DNA from 3 places in the Bacillus sp. N1(2025) genome. Region 1 is predicted to be linked to each of the others. Evidence: riboswitches for the same ligand, from Rfam matches in the RefSeq annotation. Region 1 holds a riboswitch; each other region holds the start of a gene.
The links. Region 1 has a riboswitch for S-adenosylmethionine ahead of ACNFN4_RS18485 (2-hydroxyacid dehydrogenase). Riboswitches for the same ligand answer to the same signal wherever they lie in the genome.
Positions count from the first base shown of each region.

Region 1 (3,275 bases):
TTGCGCCTCCTCCGGTGTTGAGCCACTGTCCTGTAACAGCCGGAAGGCAGGCGACGGTGCGGACGATCATTCCGCCGTTGTCATGGTGCTGAATGCCGTTTCCGATCCTGATAAGGGAAGGGGAGGTTTCCCCGTACATTCTCGCAAGACGTCTGATATCGTCGGCTTTAACGCCTGTAATAGCAGAAACCGTTTCCGGATCATAGTGTTTAACATGCGCTTTTAATTCGTCACTGCCTTCGGTGTATTCTGTGAGAAATGCTTCATCGTGAAGGTTTTCGTCGAATAAGACATGCATGATACCGAGGGCGAGTGCGGCATCTGTGCCGGGGCGAATGGAAATAAACCAATCGGCAAGCCGGCCGGTTTGGTTCTTATGTACATCGATAACGACAATTTTAGCTCCTTTTTTCCGGGCTTTTTGAGCAATCATGACTTGATGCATATTCGTGCTGACGGCATTGATCCCCCAAAAAATAAAGAGCTTTGCATGTATGGTCTCCTCCGGATCAGTACCCGCTCCTTCACCCATTGTATAGTTATAGCCTTCAGAACCGGCTTTGCTGCAGATCGTCCGTTCGAGATGACTCGCTCCGAGACGATGGAAAAAACGGCGGTCCATTCCCTCTGCCGCCAGTTTTCCCATATTGCCGTAAAAGCTGTACGGAAGAATGCTTTCCTCTCCTTCTTCGGCAATAAGCTCTTTCCAGCGCGCACTGATCGTATTGATCGCTTCCTCCCAGGAAATAGGCGCAAACGCGGCTTCACCTTTTTTACCGATCCGTTTTAACGGAACGGTTACGCGCTTCTCATCATAAATACGCTCAGCCATGTGTCTGACTTTGTTGCAAATATTCCCTGATGTGACCGGGTGATCGGGGTCTCCCTGAATGTTAACGATTTTTCCGTCTTTTTTTGTCACAAGCAAGCCGCATTGATCGGGACAGTCTAGTGAGCATACCGACTTAAAGACCCCGTTCGGCTGTGTTGCAGCAGAATTCATAGCCCATTTCTCCTCTTTGTTTATATTGTAAGCATTATAACATTTCAAAATCGAACGTCAATTCAGAAAAAAAGTGTTGACATCACGGAAAGACTTTTCTATGATGAGTTTATTCTTTTAAACAGCCTGACAATTTCATCATTTTATTTTCTATCCAGAGAGGTGGAGGGACTGGCCCTACGAAACCTCGGCAACATTTATTGTGCCAATTCCAGCAAGCGTATGCTTGAAAGATAGGAAAGGATGATCTATACATATTTGTGCGCTTCAAGCGCATAAAGACGGTATATGAATCTCTTTCCTTCTTTGGGGAAAGAGATTTTTTTATGAAAAAATTTATGTGAAAAGGATGTTTTGCACCATGACGGTTTTAATTACCGCACCATATCACGACGAGGGGCTGAAGGAGCTGACTGAGCTGTTCGGCCGGACTGTGCACCGGCCGTGGAAGAAGCACGGCCGGGCCTATCGGGAAGATGAATTGATCCGAATGATTCAAGAGACAAACGCGTCGGGGCTTATTACTGAACTTGATGAGGTGTCTGAGCGTGTTATTGACATATTGCCCGATACCGCTTTTATCGGTGTCTGCCGAGGAATGCCGTCTAATGTGAATATTGCGGCGGCGACTAAAAGAAAAATCCCCGTTTTCTTTACACCGGCCCGCAATGCCCAGGCTGTTGCTGAAATGTTTATCGGAAATGTGATTTCATTTTTGCGTCATACGTATTCTTCCCATCAGTGGCTGAAGGACGGGAAGTGGAATGGTGATTATTTGCAGGCTTACGTCAAATTCAGAGGAAATGAGCTGACGGGGAAAACAGTCGGCCTTATCGGTTTCGGAGCTGTCGGACAGAGAATCGCCCGGCTATTGGCCGCTTTTGACTGCAAGGTGCTTTACTATGACCCATTTGTCCGTCATGAAAACCGGGAGTATGAAAAAACGACGATTGAACGGGTATTTTCTGAAAGTGATATTGTTTCCGTTCACTTGCCGCGCACAGAAGAAACCATCGGCCTTATCGGCGCCCGGCACTTTCAATTGATGAAACAGGGAGCTGTTTTTGTCAATACGTCAAGAGCGGCGGTTACAGACAGGGAAGAGCTGCTGCGGGTGCTGAAAGAACGGCGGATTAAGGGAGCGATCCTTGACGTGTTTTATCACGAGCCGCCTGAATCTTCTGATTATGAATTGATCTCTTTGCCGAATGTGTTAGCGACTCCCCATTTAGCGGGTGCAACATTTGAAGTGGAAGATCATCATGTGATGATTTTAAATGGAGCGCTTTTCAAATGGAAACATGACCAAACCTGCTCAATACGTGAACTTTATAACAAAAGAGAACTTGAAACGGAAGGAGGAGGCTGTAATGGCTGAACAAAAAGGCTACCTTGTATTTGACATCGGAACGGGGAATGCGCGAGTCGCGGTCGTGACAGCCGGCGGTGAAGTGACCGCGCTTGAAAGGGAAGACATTGAATATGTGACGGATCCGCTTTATCCGGACGGACGATATTTCTCACCGGAAGGGCTATGGACGCAAATCAGCGCTATGGCAAGGAAGGTTATTGCCAAAAGCCCTCATATTACATTAATCGGAATCACCTCAACAAGCCAGAGGCAGGGAATTGTTCTGATCAATAAAGATAAAAAGGCATTTCTCGGTCTGCCCAACATTGATAACAGAGGCCGTGAATGGAAAGACGGGATTGAGGCAAAAGAAGAAGTGCATCAGCAAACCGGACGTCTTCCGAGCGCTTTATTTTCCGCCATGAAACTTGTCGGATTAAAAGCTAGACAGCCGTCTTTATGGAAAGAAGTGAAGTACATCACAAGCATCAGTGACTGGGTGACATTTGAGCTGAGCGGTATTTTAAGCTATGAACCGTCACAGGCTGCTGAAACACTGCTGTTTGACGTAAGGAAAAAGGCGTGGTCAGAGACATTATGCAACATCTTCGGTGTGCCTTCTGCCATTCTTCCTTCACTCGTCCGATCTGGGACGGTTGTCGGAATGTTAACGTTTAAGAAAACGGCGGTTCTCGGTCTTTCTGAAAGAGTGCCTGTGATTGCAGGCGGGGGAGACACACAGCTTGCCATCAAAAGTGCAGATGCAAAGCCGGGAGATATCGTCATCGTATCCGGCACGACGACGCCGATTATAAAGATAACAGCTGAGACCGGAACTGAAAGTTTAAAGAATGCATGGCTGAATTGCCATACAGAAGAAGGTCAATGGCTCTTTGAAACGAATCCGGGTGTAACAGGACT
Region 1 is NZ_JBLTJB010000010.1:89,378-92,652, forward strand. It holds gene ACNFN4_RS18480 (molybdopterin oxidoreductase family protein) at 1-1,003, opposite strand, end outside; SAM riboswitch class I at 1,151-1,243, shown strand; gene ACNFN4_RS18485 (2-hydroxyacid dehydrogenase) at 1,365-2,381, shown strand; gene ACNFN4_RS18490 (FGGY-family carbohydrate kinase) at 2,374-3,275, shown strand, end outside.

Region 2 (3,275 bases), on a different contig from region 1:
GAACGAAGACCTTGATGACAGTCCTGAATTCGTAAACGAGTCTCCGTATGAAAAAGCGTGGATGATCGTCGTGGAACCGGCTGATGCTGAAGAAATCGAAAACCTCATGACTTCCGAGCAATATGACGAAATGACACAGGAAGACTGATCGGATAGCAAAGGGGCCATTTGGACATTCTATCTGTAACGGGAGGTGTCTAAAATGGCTTTTGATAAACAAAAGGTCGATGTGACGGAGAACGTTACGGGCCGCTTTCAAAACGGCCGGTTTTCCTTGTTTCATGAAAATGAAGCCATCGGCGAGATGACAGGCATGGACCAGTACGAGCTCAAACAGGGCTTTTCATTTGAAAATCAAAAATTTTATAAAACAGCCGATGTCATAAACGGCAGCGATCCGAAATATGTCGATTGCGATTATGAGAATGGCTGGTGTTAACAGTTGGCGGTGAATTTCACTGCCTTCTTTTTCAATCTGACGCTAAAACAATCGGCAGGTGACGCGCTTATGTACAACGGAGATGAAAAGGTCATTATCGTAGAAGGAAAATCTGATAAAATCAAAGTCAGGGAAGTGCTCATCGAACCCGCGGAAATCGTCTGTACTAACGGAACAATCGGCCAAACCGAACTGGAAGATTTGGCGGACCGCCTGTTTGACAGAGACGTCTATATTTTAACGGACGCAGATGACTCCGGAGAAAAATTAAGAAAACAGCTGAAACGGGAGCTTCCCGAAGCGCGCCATATTTATATAGACAGAACATACAGGCAAGTCGAGTCGTGCCCGGGCCATCATCTCGCATCTGTGCTGATCAGAGCCGGCTTTGATGCTGACACTGTATTTTTGAAAAAGAACGACCTGAGGTGGTAATCATGAAAGAACTCCAAGAAAATGAACTCGAATCGATTCAGGATGACGTTTATCTCCTGTATTTGTACACCCCGTTTTGCGGCACATGCCAGCTGGCGTCCAAAATGCTTACTGTCGTCGAAGAAATGCTGCCCGGCGCCGCCTTCTATAAAAACAACGTGAATTATTCCCCCGCATTCGCCAAAGCCTATCAGATTGAAAGCGTTCCGTGCTTTTTGCTGTTTAAAGGCGGAGAGCTTGTTGAGAAAGGATACGCCTTCCGCTCCGTTTCCTATTTATATGAGCTGATTAAACAAAAAACATCGCAAACGTTCCCGATGTGACAATATTTACAGGAAAATGTCGTGCGGTTTATAAAGGGTTCTGTCCGTTAAAAAGAGAAAGTGTATGTATGGCCATTAAAACGGGAGGTTATACGAGTGGAGAAAATAGAAGTTTCAGAGAATGACGGACAGCATCTGTTTTTGAAACCGCTATTAAACGCCTCAACGCTGCTGATTACATTCCAAGGAGAAACAGAAGCCTTAACGGTCTCAATTAACGGACAGGGAGAAATGAGGAAAACGTCGGTTTCAAAGGAAAAATCTAATTTGACCTTTTACGGAAACCAGACGGAAATCATCCATCTCCTGCATGGTGATGTCTCTTTGCAAAAGCTTATCCAAAGCGGAAAACTCAAAGTGAAAGGATCATTCAGAGCTCTGCTGAAGCTGGAGGCCATCCTCTGGCTGACAAACGGATTTTTTCAGGCGATCAGTAAACGGCCGTAACTGCCAATCTACTATGTGACAATAGCTTCCAATATTTATTTTATTGACTTTTTATCATTCGCCGTGCTATTCTACAGTAAGAATTTCCGGACGAAAATACGATATGTTTTCTCTTATCAAGAGAGGTGGAGGGAAGTGCCCTATGAAGCCCGGCAACCATCAACAATGTTGAAATGGTGCCAATTCACTCGAAGCGGTCTGCTTTGAAAGATGAGAGAAAGGCCTTTTTCAATCAGCCTTTCTGCTCATTTATGCAGAAAGGCTTTTCTTTTGCGGAGAAACCCGGAAGATTTCTTAGAATAGTGTAAGGCGGGTGATTGCTTTGATCCATCTTCAAAATGTTTCAAAAATTTACAAAGCGAAGCATGGGGATGTCAATGCTGTCCAAGATGTCACTCTTGATATCAAAAAGGGCGAAATATTTGGAATTATAGGATATAGCGGAGCTGGTAAAAGTTCCTTAATCCGTCTCCTGAACGGCCTTGAAAAGCCGACGTCGGGAACCGTGGAAGTCGCGGGGACGGAATTAAATAAAGTAAGCAGCCGCGGACTGAGAAAAGCGCGCCAGGAAATCAGCATGATCTTCCAGCATTTTAACCTTCTGTGGTCGCGCACCGTCCGGGAGAACATTATGTTCCCGCTGGAAATCGCCGGCGTGAAAAAAAGCGAACGGATCCGCCGCGCTGATGAATTGATTAAACTGGTCGGATTAGAGGGGAAAGAAAAATCTTATCCGTCGCAGCTGAGCGGCGGTCAAAAGCAGCGTGTCGGCATAGCCCGGGCGCTCGCCAATAATCCGAAAGTCCTTCTGTGCGATGAAGCGACATCAGCGCTTGATCCGCAGACGACCGATTCAATTTTGGATCTTTTATCCGATATAAATGACAGACTCGGTCTGACGATCGTGCTCATTACCCATGAAATGCACGTCATCCGAAAAATCTGCAACAGAGTCGCCGTCATGGAAAACGGGAAAGTCGTTGAAGAAGGCGAAGTACTCCAAGTTTTCAGAAACCCGCGCGAACTGATGACCAAGCGTTTCGTTCAGCAGGTGACAGAACCGGAGGAGACGAAAGAAACCATCCAGCATTTTCTGCAGGAAACAGCGACAGGAAAAACGATTCAGCTTTCATTTGTCGGGCAGGCCGCCGAGCAGCCCCTCATTACGGAAATGATCCGAAACTTTGATGTGGACGTCAATATTCTGCAGGGGAAAATTTCACAGACGAAGGACGGAGCCTACGGTTCTTTATTCATTCATATTGACGGTCAGGAAAAAGAAGTAGAAAACGTGATCCGGTTCATCAAAGACAAACAGGTAGAAGCAGAGGTGATCACAAATGTTTGAAAAATGGTTCCCGAACGTTGATATAACCGAGCTGTGGACGGCCACATACGAGACCCTTTATATGACGGTCATCGCATTAGTTTTTTCATTTATCATCGGAGCGATTCTCGGTCTTCTGCTCTTTTTAACGGGCAAGGGAAGCTTATGGGAAAATAAAATCATTAACACCGTGATCGCGGCGGTCGTTAATATTTTCAGGTCTATTCCGTTTCTTATTTTAATTATTCTGCTTCTCGGCTTTACTAAGATTTTGGTCGGATCGATTTTAGGACCGAACGCCGCA
Region 2 is NZ_JBLTJB010000003.1:260,589-263,863, forward strand. It holds gene gcvH (glycine cleavage system protein GcvH) at 1-148, shown strand, start outside; gene ACNFN4_RS09085 (YusG family protein) at 203-439, shown strand; gene ACNFN4_RS09090 (toprim domain-containing protein) at 509-874, shown strand; gene ACNFN4_RS09095 (thioredoxin family protein) at 877-1,197, shown strand; gene ACNFN4_RS09100 (SCP2 sterol-binding domain-containing protein) at 1,294-1,644, shown strand; SAM riboswitch class I at 1,755-1,861, shown strand; gene metN (methionine ABC transporter ATP-binding protein MetN) at 1,967-2,992, shown strand; gene ACNFN4_RS09110 (methionine ABC transporter permease) at 2,985-3,275, shown strand, end outside.
Region 2: it holds a riboswitch for S-adenosylmethionine, as region 1 does, so the genes downstream of both, metN (methionine ABC transporter ATP-binding protein MetN) here and ACNFN4_RS18485 (2-hydroxyacid dehydrogenase) in region 1, are expected to answer to the same signal.

Region 3 (3,275 bases), on a different contig from region 1:
GTTTCTCATGAATTCACGGACCACATACTGGACGGGTGTATCCAGATGCTTCTGGTCTTTCGCGAGCTCAATCACCCACTGCTCGAACTCTTCTAAAAATTCTTTTTCCGGCATGATATACATTTTATTAATATGCCGGTAAAATTCTTTATCCTGCTCCGTCAGTTCTTCTGTGATGACAGGATTTGCCAAAGAATAAACCGAATTCGGGTCCGAATCTTCCATCGTTTCGATCCACTCTTCCGCAATTTGATCCGCTTGTTCTGTAAAATAGTCGTATAATGCTTCATTTATCTTCATATCTCTTCTCCTTTCCCATTTCCAATTATAGCGTCAGCGGGTCATGAATGAAAATAAAAGCTGTTAAACTATCCATTTATTTGAAATTTTTTAGTGCAATAGATTACGCCTTTTTTATGAAAATGCTTCAAATGACTCTTTCCGACCGGCATGCTCTGCCATAAAATAGTAGCAACACCCTTGTATCCACTCGCAAGCATAAAAAAGGAGGGCTTTTTTATGAATGGTGAAATGCATTTGATTCCTTATGTCACGGATGAACAGATCATGGATGTGAACGAGCTTCCAGAGGGTATTAAAGTGATTAAGGCGCCAGAGTTGTGGGCAAAAGGGTTTAAAGGCAAGGATATTAAAATCGCGGTGCTTGACACAGGCTGCGACATCAATCATCCTGATTTGAAAGACCGGATTGTCGGCGGGAAAAACTTCACCGATGATGACGGAGGCAAAGAAGACGCGATTTCCGATTATAACGGACACGGGACACACGTTTCCGGAACGATTGCCGCCAATGATTCAAACGGCGGAATTTCGGGTGTCGCGCCGGAAGCAAGCCTCTTAATTGTTAAAGTTCTCGGCGGTCAAAACGGCAGCGGCAAATACGAATGGATCATTAACGGCATCAACTACGCCGTTGAACAAAAGGCCGATATCATTTCCATGTCACTCGGCGGGCCAAGCGATGTGCCTGAATTGAAAGAAGCCGTCGCAAATGCGGTAAAAAGCGGTGTTCTGGTCGTTTGCGCGGCAGGAAACGAAGGCGACGGAGACGAGCGTACAGAGGAACTGTCGTATCCGGCCGCTTACAACGAAGTGATCGCAGTCGGATCAGTCTCAATCGCCCGTAAATCGTCTGAATTTTCAAACGCCAATAAAGAGATTGACCTAGTGGCTCCGGGAGAAAATATTCTCTCCACCCTTCCCAACCATAAATACGGGAAGCTGACGGGCACTTCAATGGCCGCCCCGCATGTGAGCGGAGCGCTTGCCTTAATAAAAGGGCTTGAACAGGACGCGTTTCAGCGGACGCTTTCTGAGGCTGAAGTCTACGCCCAGCTCGTGCGGCGGACCCTTCCTTTGGACATCGCCAAAACATTGGCCGGGAACGGGTTTCTGTATTTAGACGCGCCTGAAGTGCTGATGGAAAGAGCCGAACAGGCACAGCTGCTGTCTTTCTGATATTTTTCTCATATAATGAATGGTCAGCTTGTCACATCACCAATTTTTAAAATGTGAGATTTTCTATTGACAGTGATCTGAATAAGCTGATAAGATAACCAACAAATGATGTAACTTTTCAAAAAAATTGAAATACTTTCTCTTATCGAGAGTTGGGCGAGGGATTGGCCTTTTGACCCCAACAGCAACCGACCGTAATTCCATTGTGAAATGGGGCGCGTGATTTTTGCGCCGAGACGACTGTCTCATAAGGCACGGTGCTAATTCCATCAGACGTGATCTGAGAGATGAGAGAGGCTTACATTTTGAAGTTAAAGCCTCTTTCTCTCATGAGAAAGGGGCTTTTTTGTTACATCTCACTTAAAGGAGGAAACTTAATGACAACAATCAAAACTTCGAACCTCGGTTTTCCGAGAATCGGCTTGAACAGAGAATGGAAAAAAGCGCTTGAGGCTTATTGGAAAGGAAACACTGACAAAGAAACGTTTCTTAAAGAACTTGACGGTTTATTCTTATCAGCTGTCAAAACACAGCTTGACCAGCATATCGATATCGTGCCGGTCTCTGATTTCACCCATTATGACCATGTGCTTGATACAGCCGTCAGCTTTAACTGGATTCCGGAAAGATTCCGCAGCATCACGGATCCCGTTGATACATACTTTGCGATTGCCCGCGGTGTAAAAGACGCCGTTTCCAGTGAAATGACGAAATGGTTTAATACCAACTACCATTACATCGTTCCTGAATATGACGAAAGCATTGAATTCCGTCTGACGAGAAACAAACAGCTTGATGACTACCGCCGGATCAAAGAAGAATTCGGAGCGGAAACGAAACCTGTCATCGTCGGTCCGTACACATTCGTCACGCTTGCGAAAGGATACGAAGAATCAGAAGCGAAAGCGATTCAAAAACGCCTTGTTCCTCTTTATGTTCAGCTGCTGAAAGAGCTTGAAGCAGAAGGCGTCAAATGGGTTCAGATTGATGAGCCTGCCCTTGTGACAGCTTCTTCTGAAGACGTCCGTGCCGCCAAAGACCTCTATGAAGCGATCACAAAAGAGCTTTCAGGACTGAATGTTCTCCTGCAGACATACTTTGATTCGGTTGATGCATATGAAGAACTCGTTTCTTATCCCGTACAGGGAATCGGGCTTGACTTCGTGCATGATAAAGGCAGAAACCTTGAGCAGCTGAAAAAGCACGGCTTCCCGAAAGATAAAGTGCTGGCAGCCGGTGTGATCGACGGGCGCAACATTTGGAAAATCGATGTTGAAGAACGCCTTGATGCAGCTCTGGATATCCTCAGCCACGCTGACGTTGAGGAATTATGGATTCAGCCTTCAAGCAGCCTTCTGCACGTGCCGGTGGCAAAACACCCTGACGAGCACCTTGAAAAGGATTTGCTGAACGGCCTGTCATACGCTAAAGAAAAACTGGCGGAACTCGGCGTCTTAAAAGAAGGGCTTCTGTCCGGCAAAGCGGCCGTCAGTGAGCAGATCGAAGAGTCAAAAGCGGCACTTAAGGCTTTAAAAGCATTCGCAACAGGAGCGAACTCAGCTCAAAAAGAAGAGCTGAATCAGCTGACGGAAAAAGATTTCTCCCGTCCGGCAAGCTTTGAAGAACGATTGGCGCTGCAAAATGAATCACTCGGTCTTCCCCTTCTGCCGACGACGACAATCGGAAGCTTCCCTCAATCTGCCGAGGTGCGGAGCGCACGGCAAAAATGGCGGAAAAAAGATTGGACGGATGAACAGTACCAAGCCTTTATTAATGCGGAAACGAAGCGCTGGGTT
Region 3 is NZ_JBLTJB010000004.1:18,901-22,175, forward strand. It holds gene ACNFN4_RS10320 (STAS domain-containing protein) at 1-300, opposite strand, end outside; gene ACNFN4_RS10325 (S8 family peptidase) at 520-1,479, shown strand; SAM riboswitch class I at 1,619-1,773, shown strand; gene metE (5-methyltetrahydropteroyltriglutamate--homocysteine S-methyltransferase) at 1,857-3,275, shown strand, end outside.
Region 3: it holds a riboswitch for S-adenosylmethionine, as region 1 does, so the genes downstream of both, metE (5-methyltetrahydropteroyltriglutamate--homocysteine S-methyltransferase) here and ACNFN4_RS18485 (2-hydroxyacid dehydrogenase) in region 1, are expected to answer to the same signal.